One region of the Klebsiella terrigena genome, then DNA from elsewhere that is predicted to be linked to it. Evidence: predicted binding sites of a transcription regulator. Region 1 holds the regulator's gene; each other region holds the start of a gene.

Region 1 (8,054 bases):
TCCGCGCGCCGGAAAGCCTGCCCAACCCGCTGCTGAAGATGGAAAAAGTCAGCGCTGGCTACGGTGAACGCATTATCCTCGACTCGATCAAGCTGAATTTGGTTCCCGGCTCACGCATCGGCCTGCTGGGACGCAACGGCGCCGGTAAATCGACGCTCATCAAGCTACTGGCCGGCGAGCTGCAGCCGCTGCAGGGCGAAGTGGGGCTGGCAAAAGGGATTAAGCTGGGCTACTTCGCTCAGCATCAGCTGGAGTTCCTGCGGGCGGATGAATCACCGCTGCAGCACCTGGCTCGCCTGGCGCCGCAGGAGCTGGAGCAGAAGCTGCGCGACTATCTCGGCGGCTTCGGTTTCCAGAGCGATAAGGTCAACGAAGCAACCCAGCGCTTCTCCGGCGGCGAAAAAGCGCGCCTGGTGCTGGCGCTGATCGTCTGGCAGCGCCCTAATCTTCTGCTGCTCGATGAACCGACTAACCACCTTGACCTCGATATGCGCCAGGCTTTAACCGAAGCGCTGATTGATTTCGAAGGCGCGCTGGTGGTGGTCTCGCACGATCGCCACCTGATCCGTTCGACCACCGACGATCTCTATCTGGTCCACGACGGCAAGGTTGAGCAGTTCGACGGCGATCTGGAAGATTACCAGCAGTGGCTGAGCGACTCGCAGAAGCAGGAGAGTCAGTCGTCTGACGCGATCAAAGATAACGGCAACAGCGCCCAGTCCCGCAAAGACCAAAAGCGCCGGGAAGCGGAGCTGCGCACCCTGACTCAGCCATTGCGTAAAGAGATTACCCGTCTTGAGAAAGAGATGGATAAGCTCAACGCCCAGCTCGCGCAGGCGGAAGAGAAACTGGGCGACAGCGGCCTGTATGACGCATCCCGCAAAGCGGACCTGACCGCCTGCCTGCAGCAGCAGGCCAGTGCCAAATCGGGTCTGGAAGAGTGCGAAATGGCCTGGCTGGAGGCGCAGGAACAGCTGGAGCAGATGCTGCAGGAAGGCTAAGCCCTGCGGGCCGAGCGCGCGGCCTCGACGGTTCACTGGCAATGAGCTTTCGGGGCCACTCTTCATGCCACAAAAGGCCCTATAGCGCCCGCTCTTTTTCGCGTAATCTCCACCAGCTGGCCATAAGATCACATATTGGCTAACCTGCGCACTTCATGCGCGGTATAGTGTTTATAAGTTTATTAATTGCTCTGGTGCTATGGTTGAAATCACCCCTACAGAAATGACGCCCCCCGAAGACGACTCGCGCGAGTTTCACCCAATGCGCGGCGTGGGCAATCGTCATCTGCAAACCATGCTGCCGCGACTGATCCGCCGCAAACTGGGCTTTACTCCACACTGGCAGCGCCTTGAACTCCCCGACGGTGATTTTATCGATTTGGCCTGGAGCGAAGATCCCGAATCAGCCCGCCATAAGCCGCGGCTGGTGGTTTTTCACGGTCTGGAAGGAAGCCTGCACAGCCCTTACGCTCACGGCCTGATCCACGCGGCAATGCAGCGCGGCTGGCTCGGCGTGGTGATGCATTTCCGCGGCTGTAGCGGCGAGCCTAACCGTAATAACCGCATCTACCACTCCGGAGAGACGGAAGACGGCACCTGGTTCCTGCGCTGGCTGCAGCGCGAATTTGGTCCCGCGCCCACGGCCGCCGTAGGCTATTCGCTGGGCGGCAATATGCTCGGCTGCCTGCTGGCAAACGAGGGCGACAGCGTCCCGCTCGACGCGGCGGTCATCGTGTCGGCCCCGTTCATGCTGGAGGCCTGCAGCTACCATATGGATAAAGGCTTCTCCCGCGTCTACCAGCGCTATCTGCTGAACCTGTTAAAAGCGAACGCCGCGCGCAAGCTGAAAGCCTACCCGGGCTCTCTGCCGGTTGATTTACGCCAGCTCAAAGGCATGCGGCGCATTCGCGAGTTTGACGATACCATCACCGCCAAAATTCACGGCTTTGCCGATGCGCTGGACTACTATCGCCAGTGCAGCGCGATGCCGCGTCTGAGCGATATCACGAAACCCACGCTGATCATTCACGCGAAAGACGATCCGTTCATGGACCATCATTCCATTCCGCCGCAGGAGCAGCTACCGGCCAACGTCGAGTACCAGCTGACCGAACAGGGCGGGCACGTCGGGTTTGTCGGCGGCACGCTGCGCAGGCCTGAGATGTGGCTGGAAAGACGGATCCCGGACTGGCTAACGCGCTGGCTGGAAGGAAAAAAATGATTATTCCCTGGCAGGATCTGGATCCCGAAACGCTGGATAACCTGATTGAAACCTTTGTGTTGCGCGAAGGCACCGATTATGGTGAACATGAACGCTCGCTGGCCGATAAGGTCGCCGATGTAAAACAGCAGCTGAAAAGCGGAGAAGCCGTACTGGTGTGGTCAGAGCTGCACGAGACGGTCAACATCATGCCCCGCAAGCAGTTCCACGGCTAAGGCGGCGCCACACCATCGTTTAATCTGGGAGTTGATATGTCTGCCAAACATCCGGTGATTGCCGTCACGGGCTCCAGCGGCGCGGGAACCACCACCACCAGCCTCGCCTTTCGCAAAATCTTCGCCCAGCTGAACCTGCGTGCCGCCGAAGTCGAGGGCGATAGCTTCCATCGCTACACCCGCCCGGAAATGGACATGGCGATCCGCAAAGCGCGGGATCAGGGGAAGCACATCAGCTATTTTGGCCCGGAAGCAAACGACTTCGGCCTGCTGGAAAACACCTTCCTCGAGTACGGACGCAGCGGAACCGGCCAGTCGAGAAAATATCTGCATACCTATGACGAGGCCGTGCCGTGGAATCAGGTACCGGGCACCTTCACGCCCTGGCAGCCGCTGCCGGAGCCGACCGACGTCCTGTTTTACGAAGGGCTACACGGCGGCGTTGTCACCCCGCAGCACAACGTGGCGCACAATGTCGACCTGCTGGTGGGCGTCGTGCCCATCGTCAACCTGGAGTGGATCCAGAAGCTCATCCGCGATACCAGCGAGCGCGGGCACTCTCGCGAAGCGGTGATGGATTCGGTCGTCCGCTCAATGGAAGATTATATTAACTTCATCACCCCGCAGTTCTCGCGTACCCATATCAACTTCCAGCGGGTTCCCACCGTTGATACGTCGAACCCCTTCGCCGCTAAAGGTATTCCCTCGCTGGATGAAAGCTTTGTGGTGATCCACTTCCGCAACCTGCAGGATATCGACTTCCCGTGGCTGCTGGCGATGCTGCAAGGGTCGTTTATCTCGCATATCAATACGCTGGTGGTACCGGGCGGCAAAATGGGGCTGGCGATGGAGCTGATCATGGCGCCGCTGGTTGAACGGCTGATGGCAGGGAAAAAGATCGGTTAAGCCGGTAAACACCCCGGCTGCACGACGCAAACCGGGGCCACGGGCTGGCCTTCCGGCTTAGCCCTCGATAACTTCGTACGAATGCGTGATATTTACCGCTTTTTGCAGCATCAGCGCCACCGAGCAGTATTTCTCCGCCGACAGGTCTACCGCTCGCGAAACGACCGCATCCTTCAGCTCGCGGCCGGTCACGATAAAGTGCAGGTTGATGTGGGTAAACAGGCGCGGCGCCTCTTCCCGACGCTCTGAGGTCAGCTTCACCTCACAGTTGGTCACATCGTGACGTCCTTTCTGCAAAATTGAGACCACGTCGATGGCGCTACAGCCGCCGGCGGCCATCAGCACCATTTCCATCGGACTCGGCGCTTTATCCCCGGAGTTACCGTCCATCAAAATCTGGTGGCCGGAAGCCGACTCACCGATGAAGGTTAACCCTTCCACCCATTTCACACGAGCTTGCATAAAATTTAACTCCAAGGTTGCAATTTTCCTGACAGATTACACGTACATAACAAATCTCGCAACGGAAGGCGACCTGCATCATGCTGAAGCGAGACACCAGGAGACACGCGGCAAAAGCTATGCTAAAACAGTCAGGATGCTACAGTATTACATTGATGTACTGCATGTATGCAGAGGAATTCACATTACAGGCTGAAGAAAAATCACCAGCCAGCTTCCCAGGCATAGGGAAACAATACGATTGCATGCCCGGATGCCGTGTAGTGTCGGCACCCGGAGATAGCTTATAACAGAGGATAACCGCGCATGGTGCTTGGCAAACCGCAAACAGACCCTACCCTCGAATGGTTCTTGTCTCATTGCCACATTCATAAGTACCCATCTAAAAGCACGCTGATCCACCAGGGTGAAAAAGCAGAAACGTTGTACTACATCGTCAAAGGCTCTGTGGCTGTGCTCATCAAGGATGAAGAAGGTAAAGAGATGATTCTCTCTTACCTCAACCAGGGCGATTTCATCGGTGAATTAGGCTTGTTTGAAGAAGGCCAGGAGCGTAGCGCCTGGGTACGTGCGAAAACCGCATGTGAAGTGGCCGAAATCTCCTATAAAAAATTCCGTCAGCTAATCCAGGTTAACCCGGATATTCTGATGCGTCTCTCGTCGCAGATGGCCCGCCGTCTGCAGGTTACCTCTGAGAAAGTCGGTAACCTTGCCTTCCTCGACGTCACCGGCCGTATCGCCCAGACGTTGCTGAACCTGGCAAAACAACCTGACGCCATGACCCACCCGGACGGTATGCAAATCAAAATTACCCGTCAGGAAATCGGTCAGATCGTCGGCTGTTCACGTGAAACCGTTGGCCGTATTCTGAAGATGCTGGAAGATCAAAATCTGATCTCCGCACACGGTAAAACTATCGTCGTCTACGGCACGCGTTAAGCTGATAAAACGGCGTGTTGCTCCTGCAACACGCCGTTTTTGTTTTCCCTCTATGTGGCGCAGGCTGATTTACCACCCGGAAGTCAACTACGCACTGCGGCAAACGCTGGTGCTGTGTTTGCCGGTCGCAATAGGCCTCCTTCTCGGCCATCTGCAGCAGGGTCTGCTGTTCTCGCTGGTTCCCGCATGCTGCAACGTCGCCGGTCTTGATACACCGCATAAGCGCTTCTTTAAACGCCTGATTATTGGCGGCTCGCTCTTTGCCGGCTGCAGCCTGATCGTTCAGCTCCTTCTCCAGCACGATATCCCGCTCCCTTTAATTCTCAGCGGCCTGACCCTGCTCCTTGGCGTCACGGCAGAAATCAGCTCGCTGCACGCGAGGCTGCTGCCCGCCTCGCTGATTGCCGCCATCTTTACTCTGAGCCTCGCCGGCAATATGCCGATCTGGGAACCGCTGCTGATCTACGCGCTTGGCACGCTGTGGTACGGGCTATTCAACTGGTTCTGGTTTTGGCTGTGGCGCGAGCAGCCGCTGCGCGAATCGCTAAGCCTGCTCTACCGGGAGCTGGCCAACTATTGTGAAGCCAAATACAGCCTGCTGACCCAGCATATCGACCCGGCAACCTCGCTGCCTCCGCTGCTGACCCGTCAGCAAAAGGTCGTCGACCTGATCACCCAGTGCTACCAGCAGATGCATATGCTGGCGGCCAATCAGCGTAGCGACCATAAGCGCCTGCTGCGGGCGTTTCAGGTTGCCCTCGATCTGCAGGAACATATTTCCGTCAGCCTGCATCAGCCGGAAGAGGTGCAGAAGCTGGTCGAACGCAGCCACGCGGAAGCGGTAATCCGCTGGAATGCGCAAACCGTCGCCGCGCGGCTAAGGGTGCTGGCGGATGACATCCTCTACCACCGCTATCCGCAGCGCTTTAACATGGATAAGCAGATCGGCGCCCTGGAGAAGATTGCCTCTCAGCACCCCGACAACCCGGTCGGGCAATTCTGCGCATGGCACTTCAGCCGCCTTGCCCGGGTGCTGCGCACCCAGCGTCCGCTGTACCCACGTAACCTGATGGCCGATAAGGAACGGCGCCTGCCGCTACTGCCTGCGCTGAAAAACTATCTCTCTTACAAATCGCCGGCTTTACGCAACGCCGCCCGGATCTGCGTGATGCTCACCGCCGCGAGCCTGATGGGCAGTGCGCTAAACCTGCCCAAACCCTACTGGATCCTGATGACGGTGCTTTTCGTCACCCAGAACGGCTACGGCGCAACGCGGGTCCGCATCGTCCACCGGGCGGCAGGGACCCTCGCCGGCCTGGTGATTGCCGGACTGACGCTGCACTTTCACGTCCCTGAGGGCTATACGCTGACCGCGATGCTAATTATCACGCTGTTGAGCTATCTGATTATTCGCAAGAGCTACGGCTGGGCGATGGTGGGCTTTACCGTCACGGCGGTTTATACCCTGCAGCTGCTGACGCTTAACGGCGAGCAGTTTATTGTCGCCAGGCTTATCGATACGCTTATCGGGTGTCTGATTGCCTTCGGCGGGATGGTATGGCTGTGGCCACAGTGGCAAAGCGGCCTGCTGCGTAAAAACGCCCACGACGCGCTGGAGGCGGACCAGGAGGCCATCCGCCTTATTCTCAGCGACGATCACCAGGCGCCGGCGCTGGCCTATCGGCGGATGCGCGTCAACCAGGCACACAACTCGCTGTATAACTCGCTGAATCAGGCGATGCAGGAGCCCGGCTTTAACTCGCAATATCTTGACGATATGAAGCTATGGGTCACCCATAGCCAGTTTATTGTCGAGCATATCAACGCCATGACCACGCTGGCCCGCGAGCACAATATGCTGACGCCGGATCTGGCCCGGCGCTATCTTGAATCCTGTGAGATTGCGCTACAGCGCTGTCAGCAGCGGCTGGATACCGACGGGCCGGGTAGCGCCGGCGAGGTGAATATTATGGAGTCGCAGGATGCGGACGTGCCCCGCGGCCCGCTGAGCACCATGGAGCAGCACCTGCAGCGGATCCTCGATCATCTGAACACCATGCACACCATCTCATCGGTGGCATGGCGTCAGCGCCCGCATCACGGCATCTGGCTACGCGCAACTAAGCGCTAAGTACGCGCTGTACCGCCTGTGCAAAGCGCGCCATTCCTTCGTCAATATCGCTATCGTCAATGACCAGCGAAGGCACAAAGCGCATCACGTCAGGCCCGGCATTGAGCACCATAACCCCCGCTTCCGCCGCGGCATACAGGAAATCACGCGCCCGGCCGTGATGCTGCGGCTTCAGCTCCGCACCGATCAACAGCCCCATACCGCGAATATCGCTAAACAGATCGAAGCGGGCGTCAATCTGCTGCAGATGCTGTACAAAGCGTTCGCGCTTCGCGTTGACGCCGTCCAGTACCTCAGGCGTATTAATCAAATCAAACGCCGCACCGGCGACGGCGCAGGCGAGCGGATTACCCCCGTAGGTTGAACCGTGGGAGCCGGCATGGAACGCGCTGGCAATATCGTGGGTGGTCAGCATGGCGCTAATCGGGAAACCGCCGCCGAGCGCTTTCGCGCTGGTCAGGATATCCGGCGTCACGCCGTAATGCATATAGGCGAACAGCGAACCGGTACGCCCCATTCCGCACTGCACTTCATCAAACACCAGCAACGCCTGATGCCGATCGCAAAGCTCACGCAGCCCTTTGAGGAACTCCGGGGTCGCAGCCATCACGCCGCCTTCGCCCTGAATCGGCTCAACCACCACCGCGCAGGTGTGATCGTCCATGACCGCCTTCACCGCGTGCAGGTCGTTGAACGGTACGTGAATGATATCCGCCGGCTTCGGCCCGAAGCCGTCAGAATATTTCGGCTGCCCGCCAACGGAGACCGTAAACAGCGAACGACCGTGGAAAGCGTTATGGAAGGCGATGATTTTGGTTTTATAGGGGCTATGGCGGGTGATCGTGTAGTTGCGCGCCAGCTTGAATGCCGTTTCGTTGGCTTCAGTGCCGGAGTTCATAAACACCACGCGGTCGGCGAAGGTGGCATCGACCAGCTTTCTGCCCAGGCGCAGCGCCGGTTCGTTGGTGAAAACGTTGCTGGTATGCCACAGCGTTTCCCCCTGCTCATGCAGCGCCGCAACCAGCGCCGGATGGCAATGACCGAGCGCCGTGACGGCAATACCGCCCGCAAAATCAACGTACTCTTTGCCCTGCTGATCCCATACGCGGCTACCTTTACCTTTTACCGGAATAAATTCTGCCGGTGCATAAATCGGCAAAATAACCTCATCGAACGTG
Region 2 (8,054 bases), 780 kb from region 1:
GGGTCGAATTCGACGTGCAGCCCGAAGGTAGGCCAGGCTAACAGCGCGCCGATGGCGATTTGGATTAAAGGTAGTGGAACCTGAAAGGGCAGTACGCGTGTAACCACCCCGGAGAGAGAGACCACGAGGGTCATGATGAGTATGGTAAAGAATATTTCCATGTGTTCCCTGTTTGCTGCGTTTTCTTTTTTTACATCTGAGGCGTCATGTCTCGAAATGATACGCTACCCAGATTAACGCAAAAGGAAACAGGATGTGGCTTAAAAATTAAACGGGCGGCCTGAGCCGCCCGCTGTCAGCATAAATCGCTTAAATTGCCCAGCCGCCGGCGTAGAAGATAACCAGCGCTGCGGCAATGATCACGGTGCCGAGGTTCAGCTTGCGCCACTCCCCGGAGACCAGGCGTCCGATAACCAGCGACGCGAAGCCGATCATGATGCCGGTAACGATGTTGCAGGTCAGCACGATAAAGACCGCGGTAATCAGCCCCGCCATCGCATCGACAAAATCGTTGAAATCAATCTTCGCCACGTTGCTCAGCATCAGCAGGCCGACATACATCAGCGCCGGAGCGGTGGCGTAGGCGGGCACCAGATAGGAGAGCGGAGAGAGGAACAGGATCAGCAGGAACAGCACGCCAACCGTCACCGCGGTCAGGCCCGTTTTACCGCCGGCAGCGGTACCCGCAGCCGATTCGATATACACCGCCGCCGGCGCCGCACCGACCAGGCCGGAGAAGACGCTGCTCAGGGAGTCGGTGGTCAGCGCTTTACCGCCGTTGATAATCTGCCCGTCTTTGTCCAGCAGGTTCGCCTGCCCCGCGACCGCGCGGATGGTGCCGGTGGCATCAAATACCGCCGTCATCACCAGCGCCAGCACGCTCGGCAGAACAACCGGGTTCAGCGCGCCGATAATATCCAGGCTGCCGATCAGCGAATTGCCTTTATCGTCGCTCAGCGACGGCATGGCAAAAATACCGGAGAAGTGAACGTTAGGGTCGAAAATCAGGCCCACGATCGACACGCCGATAATGGTCAGCAGGATGCCGCCCGGTACCTTCAGCTTTTCGAGGCCGATAATCACCGCCAGCCCCACCAGCGACATAATCACCGGGAAGCTGTCGAAATTACCCAGCGCCACCGGCAGACCATCCAGCGGGTTCTTAATGACCAGGCCCACGCCGTTGGCAGCGATCAGCAGCAGGAACAGGCCGATACCGATACCGGTGCCGTGCGCAACGCCCTGCGGCAGGTTGCGTAAGATCCAGCTACGAATGCCGGTCGCGGAGATAATGGTAAACAGCACGCCCATCAGGAACACGGCGCCCAGCGCAACCGGGATGCTGATCTGCTGTCCCAGCACCAGGCTGAAGGCGGTAAAGGCGGTCAGCGAGATAGCACAACCGATTGCCAGCGGCAGGTTGGCCCACAGCCCCATCACCAGAGAGCCCACGCCCGCCACCAGGCAGGTGGAGACAAACACCGCTGCCGGTGGGAACCCGGCTTTACCCAGCATGCCCGGTACCACGATTACCGAGTACACCATGGCGAGAAAAGTGGTTAAACCTGCAAGAACTTCCTGACGCACGGAGCTGCCGCGAGCCGAAATTTTAAACCAGGCGTCTAATGAACCGCCGGTACGCGCTGAAGGCGTAGACATAGAAAACTTCCCCTGAGAATTTTTATCATTCGTCGGTATGCGTGGTGGACCATCCACTGCCAGTTCAACGCGATCTCCTTGTGCTATATATCGCAGCGCCAGGGGGGCTGCAAAAAAAGCAAACGTTTAACTCCGCGCATACAATACGGTGGTCAAAATTACTTTACTCACCCCCTGTTAGCAGGATAAATAGCGAGCAAAATAATAAGGCAAACGATTATCCAGCCTTTAGATGGCCCTTTTCAACTGAAGTTTGTCGTATTTCGCTAAATTTCGCTTATGACGTTCAGGAAATAACCAGCCGATGCGCAAACGTTATCGTCCATGCGCAATCTACTAACATTTTTGTATTGCGCTGATAGCAATTCGCCTCGGCCATCGTAAAAGGTGATGCCTCAGGCACCCGGTAGCGTAAAGGGGCCGCCGCGCTCAATGGCGCGCTGCCAGGCCGGACGCTGCTCGATACGCTGCGTCCAGCGGGCGATGTGCGCAAGCCCGTCAATTCCGCCGCGCGACTGCAGCGCCAGCAGCGGAAAGCTCATCTGGATATCGGCCATGCTCAGGTTTTCGCCCGCAAACCACGGCCATCGGGAGAGGTGATCTTCGATAAAGCCGGCGTGGGTCGCAATCTGCCGGTCCAGCCAGGCCTTCTGCATCCCCTTCCCCAGCGCGCCGCCCAGCGTGCGCATGCCGAACGGCACCGGAGCCTTGCCGAGGCTGGAAAAGACCAGCTTCATCAGCATCAGGGGCATCAGCGAGCCTTCGGCATAGTGCAGCCAAAAGCGGTACTGCAGCCTGTCCGCCATCGCCTGCGGCCGCAGCTGCTGCGTGCTATCGTAGGTTTCCTGCAGATATTCGAGGATCGCCCCGGACTCCGCCAGCACGTAGCCGTTATCCTCCACGACCGGAGATTTGCCCAGCGGGTGAATTTTTTTTAACTCCGGCGGTGCCAGCATATTTTTCTGCCGCGGATAGCAGACAATCTGATAGGGCAGCTGCAGCTCTTCCAGCGCCCAGAGCACGCGCTGCGATCGCGATTGATTAAGGTGATGTACCGTCAGCATGGGTCTCTCCCGTCGTTTGTTCAAATTAACTATAGGAACTGGCGGTGAATGACGGGAAAAATTCGCCAAAATAAGCGGGTGGATTTAAGGGGATGTGCCACAATTAAGGTGTCGGCGCAATCCGGAACCTCCATCAACTTGTTGCGCAATACTGAGGGGAGCCGATGTCGGGGGAAACCCTCCTGTGAACCAGCGGGATAGAGCGAAAGACAAAGACCGGAAAACAACTAAAGCGCCCTGTTGTGGCGCTTTAGTTTTTTAATCATCCTCCAGCAGCCGCGCGCCGGTCCCCTCTTCACCCAGCTTGTCTCCCGGGTTACGCAGCGGGCAGTCCCGTCGTGACAGGCAGCCGCAGCCGATGCAGCCATCCAGCTGATCGCGCAGCGCGGTGAGCGTATGAATGCGCCGGTCCAGCTCTTCCCGCCACACCGACGATAGCTGCTTCCACTCTTTGGCGCTTAGGTTGTGGCCTTCTGGCAGCACGCCAAAGGCGTCGCCGATAGTCGCCAGCGGAATGCCGATGCGCTGCGCAATCTTGATAATCGCCACCGCGCGCAGCACGTCACGACGGTAGCGCCGCTGATTGCCCGGATTGCGCTGGCTGTGAATCAGCCCTTTGCTTTCATAGAAATGGAGCGCCGAGACGGCAACGCCGGTACGTTTTGCCACTTCGCCGGGGGTCAACAGCATTTTGATACGGGGTGATTTCTTTTCCATAAAGCTCTTTACCTCAAGTTAACTTGAGGAATTATACTCGCCCGCAGACAAAACGACGAATCGAGAATTGAGAGAGAGGCCGCTTTATGTCCCATCAGGATATTATCCAAACGCTTATTGAATGGATTGATGAACATATCGATCAACCACTTAACATTGATGTAGTCGCCAAAAAATCGGGGTACTCGAAGTGGTATCTCCAGCGGATGTTCCGCGCCGTTACGCATCAGACGCTGGGTGATTACATTCGCCAACGTCGGCTGTTACTGGCCGCTGAAGCCCTCAGAACCACCCAGCGCCCGATTTTCGATATCGCGATGGATCTGGGCTACGTCTCGCAGCAGACGTTTTCACGGGTGTTCCGCCGGGAGTATGACCGCACGCCCAGCGACTATCGCCATCAGATTTCCGCCTGACGGGTTTGCGCGCAGGCGTTAAGCAGCGCTGGCGCCTTCACCAGCCACTGCTTAAACTCCTGCACCGGCATCGCCCTGGCAAAATGCCAGCCCTGGCAGTAGCGGACGCCGCGCTTCTGTAGCCACTTCACCTGGTCCAGCGTTTCGACGCCCTCGGCCACGGTTTTCAGATGCAGGCTGCGCGCCATCTCAATAATATGCTCGGCGATCGTGTGGCTGGTGCCGTGGGTCGTCAGCGTATCGATAAAGGATTTATCGATCTTGAGAATGTCGACGTTGAGCGAAGAGAGGTTATGCAGGTTGGAGTAGCCGGTGCCGAAATCATCGATGGCGACTTCATATCCCGCCTCGCGAAAGGCCTGAATCACCGGCGTCGTTTTCTGCACGTCAATAAACCCGCGCTCGGTCACTTCGATTTTAATCTGGTTGATGCATACCGCGTGGCTTTGCGCCTTTTCACTAATTTGGCTAATCAGCCGCGCGGAGTGGAAGTCGGTGGCCGAGAGGTTAATCGCGACGTACAGCTGCGGATGGCTGGCGAGGAATTCGCCCAGATCGGCAAACACCTCATCCACGACGTAGTCCGTCACCTGCGCAATCAGCCCTTCGTTCTCCGCCAGCGGAATGAACTCCGCCGGGCTCATCACCGGGCCATCGCACCCGGGCCAGCGCAGCAGCGCTTCGGCCCCGACGCAGCGGTTATTTTTAATATCGACGATCGGCTGATAGTGCAGGCACAGCTGGCGACGGCTCAGCGCGCGCTGCAGCCTGCTGCGCGGGGAGTGATACTGCCGCCGGGTTCGTAGCCACAGCATTAACATCAGCCCGCTACCAATCAGGCCCAGCGGCAGAGTAAGCATGCTCTGGTCATATAGATTTTGATAATAGCCAACGCGCGAGGTGGACATGATCACCGCGATAGGGCGGTTCGCCGAATGGGCAACGGTGTATACCCGGCGATCCTGCTGGAAAAAGGTGTCTTCACTGCGGATCAGCGGACGTAACGCCGCGGCGTTGGTATTTTTGCTGACGGAGAAGAACTGATTCGTTTTGGTATCGAACAGGCCGTAGGCTAAATCTCTATCGCTGGATATTAACGCACTATAGGAAAGCGGATTAATAACCGCGACATAGTGACCGCGCTGCATATAGGTCATGGCAAAACCGGGATAGAACGGCGTATCGCGATAGTAATAGATGGCAACATCCGGCTTTTTTATATAATTAGCCGTCTCAACATGCCAGACCGTATCGGGATGAACGACGGTTGAGCAAAAGAAATCAGCGCCTTCCGCATAGATTAAATCTTCGACGTAAAGCAGGCTGCGAACAATATCCAGCATATATCGCTGGTGCTGCGGCGAACATATTATCCCTTGATATTGCATGGCCTTTTTACGCGCCTGCTCGACCTCATGAATCACCATTTCGGTTTTCTGCAGCGCCAGTTGAGAAAACGCGCGGAGCTGGTCGTCAGTTTCCACCCTGGCCCGGTGTTGGGCAAGCCACGATGCCAGCACCACTGGCAGCAGGATAACCAGGGTAATACCTAATATTCTCAACGCCTTATGCGGCGCGCTACGACTCATTTCCGCTTTTTATCCATGCGATACGCCTTAATCACGGTAAAAGTCCACAATGGCAGATGCCTGCGCCTATACAACGCCCGGTCATTTAGCATTCGGCTATTGAGGGTAAAAACCCCACAGCTGATAATGATGAATAATACTAACTTATAGAACAATCGAGAAACATTCTCGACATAATGAGAGCGGCACCGCTTTCTGATTCGGTTTATCCGTATGATTACCGCGAACAGGTAATAAAACCCGTAGATATAAGCCTGGCAAAAAAACAATCCATCGTATTAATGCATTAGCTTCAGCATCATAGCGGGTATGGTTATGGCGCACCGCGTCATTAGCCACAATATTTAAATGGTTTATAAGTACATAAAAAACGCAATTTTTGGCTGGTGAATAAAAGAACAAATGTGATATAGTTCACACATCCTAATGAAACGGAAACATTGTTTCATTATACGTTTGTTTGCCCGTCGATAGCCAGAGCGTCACGTCATCGTTAGTCTCGCCAGGTTGTCAAAGGCCCCCGACTTTCTTTGAGGATCAGGTTAATGGCTTCCATTACTACCAGTGTCATACTCCTGCGCTGGCCGCTGGTGAGCGCAGTGCTGATGTTTTTAGCCAGCTCGATGAATATTCAGCTACGTAAAAGCGACTATGCCGGCTTAGCGGTCATCTGCAGCTGCCTGGGGCTGGTCGCCGCCTGCTGGTTTGCCACCGGCCTGCTCGGCATCACGCTGATCGACGTTGCCAAAATCTGGGGCAACATTAAAGACGTCATGGTTGAAGTGATGAGCCAGACGCCGCCAGAGTGGCCGATGATGATGACCTGATAATAAAAACGCTTCCCACCGGGAAGCGTTTTTACTGGCGGGTAGCCTGAGCGCTATTTGCCCATTTTCGCCAGCATTTCCGGGCGCATAAATTTATGAATAACCAGCATAAATAGCAGCGACGGCAGTAATAAAATCAGCGCGGTAATAGACGACACCTGATAGTTTCCCGACATGCTGGCGTTGTATAGCAGCAGCGGCAGCGTGGTGATATCCGGCGCGCCGACAAAAAAGGTGCCGGTGAACTCGTCCAGCGACTCCAGAAAGACAAAAATACTGGCGGCAATAATCCCCGGCGATGCCTGGGGCAAAACGATATGCCAAAACGTATACACCGCCCCGGCCCCCAGATTGCGCGACGCTCTTGCCAGCAGCGGATCGACCGCCGAGAACGCCGCCACGCAGATCCATACCGAATACATCAGCCCGTGCACGCTGTGCACCAGCACCACGCCGACCACGGTGCCGTTGAGCCCCCACTGATAGAAAAGCCGGGCAATATTCATATATACCGTCAGGTTAGGGAACGCCTGCGGAATAAGAAACAGCAGCATAAAGCCCACCCGCAGCGGCATCCCTCGCCGCGATAACGCATAGCCGGCGGGGATCGAAACCAGCAGGCACACCAGCACCGACAGCACGGCAATCAGCACGCTGGTCAGCAGAGAGCCCGAAACATCGCTATAGGGGCTGAACACCTGATACCAGTATTTCAGCCCCCACTGGCTGGGCAGGCTGTGGGGAAAGAACCAGCTTTCGGCCACCGTCCAGATAAGCAGATTCAGCAGCGGGCCAAACATCGCCAGCAGCATCAGAACCAGCAGCAGCGTCTGAAGCGGCAGGCTGGCGTTCAGCTTTCTCCGCCCTTTCGCCAGCAGCGTCGCGGGTGACGTCATCGTAACCTCCTTCATTATTCTCCCCCTTTTTGCCGCAGGCTGTGGCGCAGATAAAACCACGACAGCGCGCCGCAGATAAGCAGCGACACGACGCCGAGGGCGTTAGCCACGGCGTAATCCCCGTAGGAGTTCACGCGAAACGCCATATCAACGGTGATCATCGTCGGCGTACCGACGCCTATCATCAGCGGCACCGACAGCACCGACATCATGGTGACGGTCGAGAGCACCAGCGCCACGCCGATGGCGGGCAGCACCTGCGGCAGAATAATATCGAACAGGATCCGCGGACGAGAGGCGCCCAGGTTGCGCGCCGCCAGAATTTGCGACCGCTCAAGCGCCGCCATTGCGCCGCAGATAAGCAGCGTGGCGAACGCCAGCTGCTTCCAGACGAAGGTGATAATAATGCCCTTCCAGCCCAGCCAGGAGAGAGTCTCCATCGGCGTGAGCAGATCGCTGGCAACCAGCGCATTGTTCATTAAGCCGTTTTTGGCCAGAAAGGTGCGCATCATTTGCGCCGCAACGATAAAGGGTATAAACAGCGGCAGCCGATATAAAAATGCCAGCATCTGCACGATCGGCCGGCAGGACGACAGGGTAATCACCGCGGAAAGGGTGATGGAAATCACCGCCAGCAGCGCCACGGAGCTCAGCACGACGATCAGCGTAAACAGAATATCGGTGGAGTAGAGCGCATAGACTTTGCGAAAGTGGGCCAGGGTCAGCCGCTGCGCATCGTCGGTGAAGGCGGCAATCAGCGAGAAGCCCAGCGGATATAAAAACAGCACGGCGATGGTCAGCGCAGCGGGAGCAACCAGCAGCAGATATTTCAGCGAAATACGCATAGCAAACCTGATATCAGCAAGGAGAAACGCCCGGGTCGACT
Region 3 (8,054 bases), 1.1 Mb from region 1:
GGTGGATAATACCACCAATATTCTCCGCCTGATGCTGCTGCTGTCGCTGGCTATCGGCGTCGTGCTGACTCGCACCCTGCTGCAGGGCAAACGCACCCGCTGGCAGCAGTCGCCATTCCTGCTTACCGCCAATAAGCCGGTGGAAGATGAAGACGATGAAAAAAAAGGAACCCCCTGATGCCGACGCTACGCCTGCTGCTCTCCGACTCCTACGATCCGTGGTTCAACCTCGCGGTTGAGGAGTCTATTTTCCGCCAGATGCCGGCAACCCAGCGGGTGCTGTTCCTGTGGCGCAACGCCGATACGGTGGTTATTGGCCGGGCGCAAAACCCGTGGAAAGAGTGCAACACCCGCCGGATGGAGGAGGACAACGTGCGTCTGGCCCGCCGCAGCAGCGGCGGTGGCGCCGTTTTTCACGATCTGGGCAATACCTGCTTTACCTTTATGGCGGGCAAGCCCGAGTACGATAAAACCGTCTCCACGCGGATCGTCCTGGAGGCGCTTAACGCGCTGGGCGTCGCGGCGGAAGCCTCCGGGCGCAACGATCTGGTGGTGAAAACCGCCGAAGGTGACCGCAAGGTCTCCGGTTCCGCCTACCGTGAAACCATGGATCGCGGTTTTCACCACGGCACGCTGCTGCTGAACGCCGATTTAAGCCGTCTTGCCAACTACCTCAATCCGGACCAAAAAAAGCTGCAGGCCAAGGGGATAACCTCGGTACGCGGGCGGGTGGCCAATCTGGTGGAGCTGCTGCCGGGCATCACCCACCGTCAGGTTTGCGCCGCCATCGAAGAGGCTTTTTTCAAACACTACGGCGAGCGGGTGGAAGCCGAAGTCATTTCGCCGGATAAAACCCCCGATCTGCCTAATTTTGCCGAAACCTTCGCCCGTCAGAGCAGCTGGGAGTGGAATTTTGGTCAGGCGCCGGCCTTTTCTCACCTGCTGGATGAGCGCTTTCGCTGGGGAGGCGTCGAGCTGCATTTTGATGTTGAGAAAGGGCATATCACCCGCACGCAGGTATTTACCGACAGCCTGAACCCGGCGCCGCTGGAAGCGCTGGCCGCGCGGCTGCAGGGCTGTGCGTATCGCGCCGAGGCGCTGCAGCAGGCGTGCGAGGCGTTACGGGTCGATTTCCCCGAGCAGGAACAGGAGCTAGGCGAGCTGTCCGCATGGATAGCGGGTGCGGTACGCTAATGGCGGGAGGCGGCTATCCGGCCGCGGCGTTCGCGCCTTAGCCGGAAACTGCGGCCCTCCCCGCATCGGGGGAGAGCCGTTCAGCTTACTCTTGATCGCCCAGCAGAACGGATTCCAGCGCGATTTTGATCATATCGTTGAAGGTGGTCTGACGCTCGGCAGCGGTGGTCTGCTCGTGCGTACGGATATGGTCAGAGACGGTGCAGATGGTCAGCGCTTTTGCACCGAACTCCGCCGCCACGCCGTAGATACCGGCCGCTTCCATTTCCACGCCCAGAATGCCGTATTTTTCCATCACGTCAAACATCGACGGGTCCGGCGTATAGAACAGGTCGGCGGAGAAGATGTTGCCGACGCGCGCGTCAACGCCCAGCGCTTTTGCGGCATCAACGGCGTTGCGCACCATGCCGAAGTCGGCGATAGCGGCAAAGTCATGGTCTTTAAAACGCAGACGGTTCACTTTGGAATCGGTGCAGGCACCCATACCGATAACCACGTCACGCAGCTTCACGTCAGCGCGCACCGCGCCGCAGGAGCCGACGCGAATGATTTTCTTCACGCCGAAATCGGTGATCAGCTCTTTGGTATAGATGGAGCAGGATGGGATACCCATACCGTGGCCCATAACGGAGATTTTGCGACCTTTGTAGGTCCCGGTGAAGCCCAGCATGCCGCGCACGTTGTTCACTTCACGCACATCTTCAAGGAAAGTTTCCGCAATGTGCTTCGCGCGCAGCGGGTCGCCCGGCATCAGAACAACATCAGCGAAATCACCCATCTCGGCGTTAATATGTGGAGTTGCCATCGTTTTATCCTTTTATATTTGAATGCATGAAGGGCGGGAAATTCCCGCCCAAATCCATCAGAACATGGCTTTGCCGTAGTCCATCGCGGAAGTCCCGAAGTAGCTCGCCAGCGTTTGGCCGATGTCCGCGAAGGTTTCACGGTGGCCAAGCGAACCGGGTTTAACCTTCGGACCGTAGACCAGTACCGGAATATGTTCCCGGGTATGGTCGGTGCCCTGCCAGCTTGGGTCACAGCCGTGATCGGCGGTCAGGATCAGAATGTCATCTTCCCCGACCAGCGCCATCAGCTCAGGCAGGCGGCGGTCGAACAGCTCCAGACCCGCGGCGTAGCCGGCGATATCGCGACGGTGGCCCCATGAAGAGTCGAAATCGACGAAGTTGGTGAAGACGATAGTCTTGTCGCCAGCCTCTTTCATCTCTTTGATGGTCGCGTCAAACAGCGCGTCCAGGCCGGTCGCCTTCACTTTTTTGGTGATCCCGCAGTTCGCGTAGATATCGGCAATTTTACCCACCGACACCACGTGGCCGTCTTTCTCATCCACCAGCTTCTGCAGCACGGTGGCGGCAGGCGGCTCAACGGCGAGGTCATGGCGGTTACCGGTGCGCTGGAAGTTACCCGCCTTGTCGCCGATAAACGGACGCGCAATGACGCGGCCGATGTTGTAGCCGCCTTCGGTCAGCTCTTCGCGCGCGATTTCGCACAGCTCATACAGCTTATCGAGACCGTAGGTCTCTTCGTGACAGGCAATCTGGAACACCGAGTCAGCGGAGGTGTAGAAAATCGGCTTGCCGGTTTTCATATGCTCTTCGCCGAGCTGATCCAGAATGACGGTACCGGAAGAGTGGCAGTTGCCGAGGTAGCCCGGCAGATTTGCGCGCTTAACCAGCTTGTCCAGCAGCTCCTGCGGGAAGCTGTTCTCGTGTTCCGGGAAGTAGCCCCAGTCGAACAGCACCGGCACGCCGGCGATTTCCCAGTGGCCTGACGGCGTGTCTTTACCGGAAGAGAGTTCGTGTGCCCACGCATAGGCCCCGACAACTTCCGCATTTCCATCCATTCCAGCCGCGATGGAACCCGTAGAACCTTCATGCGCTTTTACCAGACCGAGACGGGTCAGGTTTGGCAAATTCAGCGGGCCTTTACGGCCGATGTCGGCTTCCCCTTTGGCACAGGCTTGCGCAATGTGTCCGAGGGTATCTGCGCCAACGTCGCCAAAGCGAGCAGCATCTTCAGTCGCACCGATGCCGAAGGAGTCCAGCACCATAATAAATGCACGTTTCATATTATTCTCCGTACCTTTTGCGCTGCAAAAAAGCGATCAGATCAGTATACAGCTATTCAGTTATGCGACGATAGACCGTCGGCGTTTCTTTCGGTGCGGTATCGTCCAGTTTTATTGCCGCCTTCACGGCTTTGGCGGCCTCCTGCCAGCTGGATTCATCTTTCGCGTGAATCACCGCCAGCGGCCGCTGCCCGTCAACGCTATCGCCCAGGCGGGCCATATCGGTAAAGCCGACGCTATAGTCAATCGGGTCGGATGCCTGACGACGACCGCCGCCCATCGACACCACCGCCATGCCCAGCGCGCGGGTGTCCATTTCAGCGACAAACCCTTCACCGTCGGCATAGACCGCCTTGCTCAGCATCGCGGTCGGCAGATATTTATCATAGTTTTCAACGAAATCGTTCGGACCTTTCTGCGCAGCCACCATTCGGCCAAAGACCTCGGCCGCTTTACCGTTATCCAGCACCGCCTGCAGCTTCGCGCGCGCGTCGGCATCGTTCTGGGCCAGCCTGCCGGAAATCAGCATTTCAACGCACAGCGCCATGGTCACGTCAAACAGACGAGGATTGCGATATTCGCCGGTCAGGAACTGCACCGCTTCGCGGACTTCGACGGCGTTACCGGCGCTGGAGGCCAGCACCTGATTCATATCGGTCAGCAGCGCGGTGGTGCGCACGCCTGCGCCGTTGGAGACGCCAACGATCGCTTCGGCCAGCGCAGCAGAGAGTTCGTAGGTCGGCATAAAGGCGCCGCTGCCCACCTTCACGTCCATCACCAGCGCATCCAGGCCTTCAGCCAGCTTTTTCGCCAGAATAGAGGCGGTGATCAGCGGAATCGAGTCCACCGTCGCGGTAATATCGCGGGTGGCGTAGAAGCGCTTGTCGGCAGGCGCCAGCGAGCTGGTCTGCCCGATGATAGCCACGCCAACATCCTTAATGATGTCGCGGAAACGGCCGTCGTCCGGGAAAATATCAAAACCGGGGATCGCTTCCAGCTTGTCGAGCGTTCCGCCGGTATGTCCCAGTCCACGACCGGAGATCATCGGCACGTAGCCGCCGCAGGCGGCAACCATCGGGCCAAGCATCAGCGACGTGACATCGCCCACGCCGCCGGTGGAGTGCTTATCCACGATCGGCCCGTTAAGATTGAGGCTTTTCCAGTTCAGTACGGTTCCTGAATCCCGCATCGCCATGGTCAGCGAAACGCGTTCTGGCATAGTCATATCGTGGAAAAAAATGGTCATCGCCAGCGCGGCTATCTGCCCTTCGGAGACGGTATTATCGCGTATCCCGTTGATGAAAAATCGAATTTCATCATCGCTCAGCGCGTGACCATCACGTTTTTTACGAATAATTTCTTGTGCGAGAAACAAGGTAACCCCCTGAGGAATAAGGTCAAACACGACGGGCGGCGTTATCTGCGCCCGTGCTAAAATCCTGAAGCCCGGCCGCACGTTGCGCCGCCGGGGATCTCCCGGCCTCGGCGCTAGCGCGCCTCGTCCGGGATACGGTTATGTCACCGTTACGCCTTAGTAGCTGCTGGCGCTCTTACCGTCGCCGTGGCCCAGCGCTTTCAGCAGGCTAGCCAGCAGGCTGGAGGCGCCGAAGCGGTAGTGGCGCGAGTCGGCCCACTCTGCGCCGAACAGCTCATCGGCAATCGCCAGGAACTGCTGCGCGTCTTCCGCGCTGCGTACGCCGCCCGCTGGCTTAAAGCCTACGGTTTCCTGAACGCCCATATCGCGGATAACTTCCAGCATGATGCGCGCGCTTTCCGGCGTGGCGTTTACCGGCACTTTACCGGTAGAGGTCTTGATGAAATCCGCGCCCGCTTTGATGGAAATTTCGGAAGCTTTGCGGATCAGCGCTTCTTCTTTCAGCTCGCCGGTTTCGATGATCACTTTGAGCAGAACGTTAGCCGCCGCGCAGGCCTCTTTACAGGCTTTAACCAGGTCGAATCCAACCTGCTCGTTGCCGGCAATCAGCGCGCGGTACGGGAATACCACGTCAACTTCATCGGCGCCGTAGGCGATCGCGGCACGGGTTTCCGCCAGGGCGATATCGATATCGTCATTACCGTGCGGGAAGTTGGTCACCGTGGCGATATGAATATCCGGCGTGCCCTGCTCATTCAAGGTCTTACGAGCAATCGGGATAAAGCGTGGGTAGATGCAGACTGCCGCTGTGTTACCGACCGGCGTTTTCGCCTGATGACACAGCGCGATCACCTTCTCATTGGTGTCGTCGTCATTCAGGGTGGTCAGGTCCATCAGCTTCAATGCGCGCAGGCTGCTTGCAGATAAATCAGTCATTTCATACTCCGACGGCGTATTGCCGGTTCAATAGTTTGTCACCTTGCGAGTCTGTTACTATTGTAACATCACCTCGCCGCTACACTTCGACATCCATCACAGTTAATGAAAACTAATTACTAACTTGCATAACCATAATGAGATGTAAATCACATAAAAATACCAGTACCCACCATCTCAGCGACAAGTTTTCTTTAAGCATAATCAGAATTCCTCATCGCGCGACAATGTTATTATTATAACATACAAGCAGCCTGAAACTCGACACCAGCGCGCACATATTGTGCTAAAGAAAGAGGATTTACGTGATTATAGATTGAAAAACAACGATTTTAATCAAAACCTGGAAATGATGGAATTCTAACAAACACAGGAACCGTAGCGTGAGTTTTGCCGCAGCGACGGCCGAGAGGGCGGGTTTCGCTTGTTAAGCGATGTGTTATAGCGTGCCGAACAGCGCTTCGGTGTTGCTCAGGAGGGCCTGGGCGATAACATCTGCCGGCTCCTGGCGCAGCTCGCACAGGGTGGTAAAGACCCGAGCCGCCTGCTCCGGGCGGTTTGGCTCTCCCTGAAAGCCGTTTAGCGGCATATCCGGCGCGTCCGTTTCCAGCAGCAGCGCCGACAGCGGCAGACGAGACATGACCTCGCGCGTTTTACTGGCGCGGGGATAGGTAATGGTGCCGCCAACGCCAATTTTGTATCCTGCCTGCACGAAACGCTCCGCCTGCTGCAGGCTGCCGGCAAAGCCATGCACCACCCCGGTACGCGCCAGAGCGTGCTTTTTCAGCAGCATCGCCAGCTTATCGTGGGTGCGTCGCGAATGAAGGATAACCGGCAAATCATAGCGCTTTGCCAGCCTCAGCTGCGCCTCAAGCACCGCCTGCTGGCGATCAAACTGCGGATCCTCGCGATAGAGATCGAGGCCAATTTCCCCAATCGCCACCACCTTTGCGCTGCGCTGCTGCAGGCACGCCTCAAGCCGCTGAAGGCTGCTCTCATCATGACGTTCAATCACTATCGGATGTAGGCCCAGCGCGGCATACAGCGCATCATGCTGCGCAGCCAGGGCCAGCACGCGGGGAAAATTGTCCGCCTCGGTGGCGGGAACAATAATCCGCATCACTCCTTCACGCGCGGCCCGGGCGATGCTGTCCGTTTCATCATCGGCAAACGGCGGGAAATCGAAATGACAGTGGGTATCGATAAATTGTCGCATCACGCCAGATCCTCATTATCGAAGCTGGCATCGTTGGCCTGCGCGGCGTCAATCAGGGTTGCCTGGTGCGCATCGTTGGCCACGGAAGCCGGCGGCACCACCACCGGCGCGGGCACCGCGAGACGCGGCATATGCCGCAGCAGCGGCGGACGGTCCGCCAGCAGCTTGCCCACCGTTGCCAGGAAATAGCGGCCGCACTGACGGCCGGTTTTATAGTCCTCAAGCAGCGCCGGCAGCCGGCTCCCCAGGGCCATACTTTTTAACGGCTTCTGCGGGTAGATTTCGAGGATCCGCAGCTTATCCGGCGGCTTGTCAATAAACTGCTGGGTGGCGCGGTAGGTGGCCTCATGGTGCTGGACCAGATTGACAAACGGCTGCAGGCTGCTTTCGCCGAGCCAGCGCTCCATACGTTTAAACCACTGCGGGGTATAGTACATCTGCGACGGAACCGTGCGGATCACCACAATCGTCTGCGCGCCGCGTTTTGCGGCCTCCTGCACCGGGATAGCGTCGCTGACGCCGCCGTCGAGATAGCTGATACCGTCAAGCATCACGCCGCTGCGATAAAAACCGGGGATCGCGCTGGAGGCGCGGATCTGATCGAGCCACGTGGACTGCGTCGGGGAAAAGTAGTTAGGGGTATAGTCATCACCGCGGCAGGCGCACATCCACAGCTCTTTGCCCTGCGCAAACCGATCTTCGGCGTAGCTCATCGCCAGAGGCATTTTTTGCGCCGTGGTCCCCACCAGCCAGTCGAGGTCGATAAGATTTCCGCCGCGCACGAAGCGCATCGGGTCAAAAAACTCGCGAGCGGTGGTGTAACGCGTGATGACCTTGCGCGCGTAGCCCTGCTGGTTGCACATATAGGCTGACAGATTTTGCGCCCCGGCAGAGGTGCCGAGCATAATGTCAAAAGGGTTGAATCCGGCGCGCATGAACTCATCCAGCACCCCGGCGGTAAAAATCCCCCGTTGCCCTCCCCCCTCACACACCAGGCCAAGCTTGCCCGGGTGAAAAGGTTTAACCGATAATGGCGCAATGTTGCCAAGCGTGACGGGAATTCGATGCCCCACTCTGTCTTCCTGTTTGCTTATTCTATCGACTCAAGGTAACGCAATTTTTAACCCCCTGATACAGCAAAAGCCAGTCATATAGACTGGCTTTATGTAAAACACTATTTCATCAATACGCTTAATGCCACTCTGGCCTTAGCATCTACGGGCGCCGGCGCCCGGTAAACAGGCTGA

The links. Region 1 encodes CRP, which controls carbon source genes, mostly activating them, when cyclic AMP is high. Its sites were predicted from a motif close to ATGTGANNNNNNTCACAT; they were not measured.
Region 2: the regulator CRP is predicted to act here: its motif matches at 5,848-5,865, upstream of HCK03_RS24520 (YjcB family protein).
Region 3: the regulator CRP is predicted to act here: its motif matches at 5,729-5,746, upstream of deoC (deoxyribose-phosphate aldolase).

The regions. Positions count from the first base shown of each region.
Region 1 is NZ_CP050508.1:400,306-408,359, reverse strand. It holds gene HCK03_RS01835 (ABC transporter ATP-binding protein) at 1-1,001, shown strand, start outside; gene HCK03_RS01830 (hydrolase) at 1,201-2,223, shown strand; gene HCK03_RS01825 (YheU family protein) at 2,220-2,438, shown strand; gene HCK03_RS01820 (phosphoribulokinase) at 2,475-3,344, shown strand; gene HCK03_RS01815 (OsmC family protein) at 3,402-3,806, opposite strand; gene crp (cAMP-activated global transcriptional regulator CRP) at 4,113-4,745, shown strand; gene HCK03_RS01805 (YccS/YhfK family putative transporter) at 4,798-6,876, shown strand; gene argD (bifunctional acetylornithine/succinyldiaminopimelate transaminase) at 6,866-8,054, opposite strand, start outside.
Region 2 is NZ_CP050508.1:5,220,776-5,228,829, forward strand. It holds gene HCK03_RS24490 (Na+/H+ antiporter) at 1-161, opposite strand, end outside; gene HCK03_RS24495 (NCS2 family permease) at 310-1,659, opposite strand; gene HCK03_RS24500 (glutathione S-transferase family protein) at 2,055-2,723, opposite strand; gene soxR (redox-sensitive transcriptional activator SoxR) at 2,982-3,440, opposite strand; gene soxS (superoxide response transcriptional regulator SoxS) at 3,527-3,856, shown strand; gene HCK03_RS24515 (EAL domain-containing protein) at 3,841-5,445, opposite strand; gene HCK03_RS24520 (YjcB family protein) at 5,991-6,272, shown strand; gene HCK03_RS24525 (ABC transporter permease) at 6,326-7,168, opposite strand; gene HCK03_RS24530 (ABC transporter permease) at 7,183-8,013, opposite strand.
Region 3 is NZ_CP050508.1:4,860,724-4,868,777, forward strand. It holds gene HCK03_RS22760 (YtjB family periplasmic protein) at 1-178, shown strand, start outside; gene lplA (lipoate--protein ligase LplA) at 178-1,194, shown strand; gene deoD (purine-nucleoside phosphorylase) at 1,280-1,999, opposite strand; gene deoB (phosphopentomutase) at 2,057-3,280, opposite strand; gene deoA (thymidine phosphorylase) at 3,333-4,655, opposite strand; gene deoC (deoxyribose-phosphate aldolase) at 4,812-5,591, opposite strand; gene HCK03_RS22790 (TatD family hydrolase) at 6,031-6,810, opposite strand; gene HCK03_RS22795 (patatin-like phospholipase family protein) at 6,807-7,880, opposite strand; gene HCK03_RS22800 (DUF1328 domain-containing protein) at 8,023-8,054, opposite strand, start outside.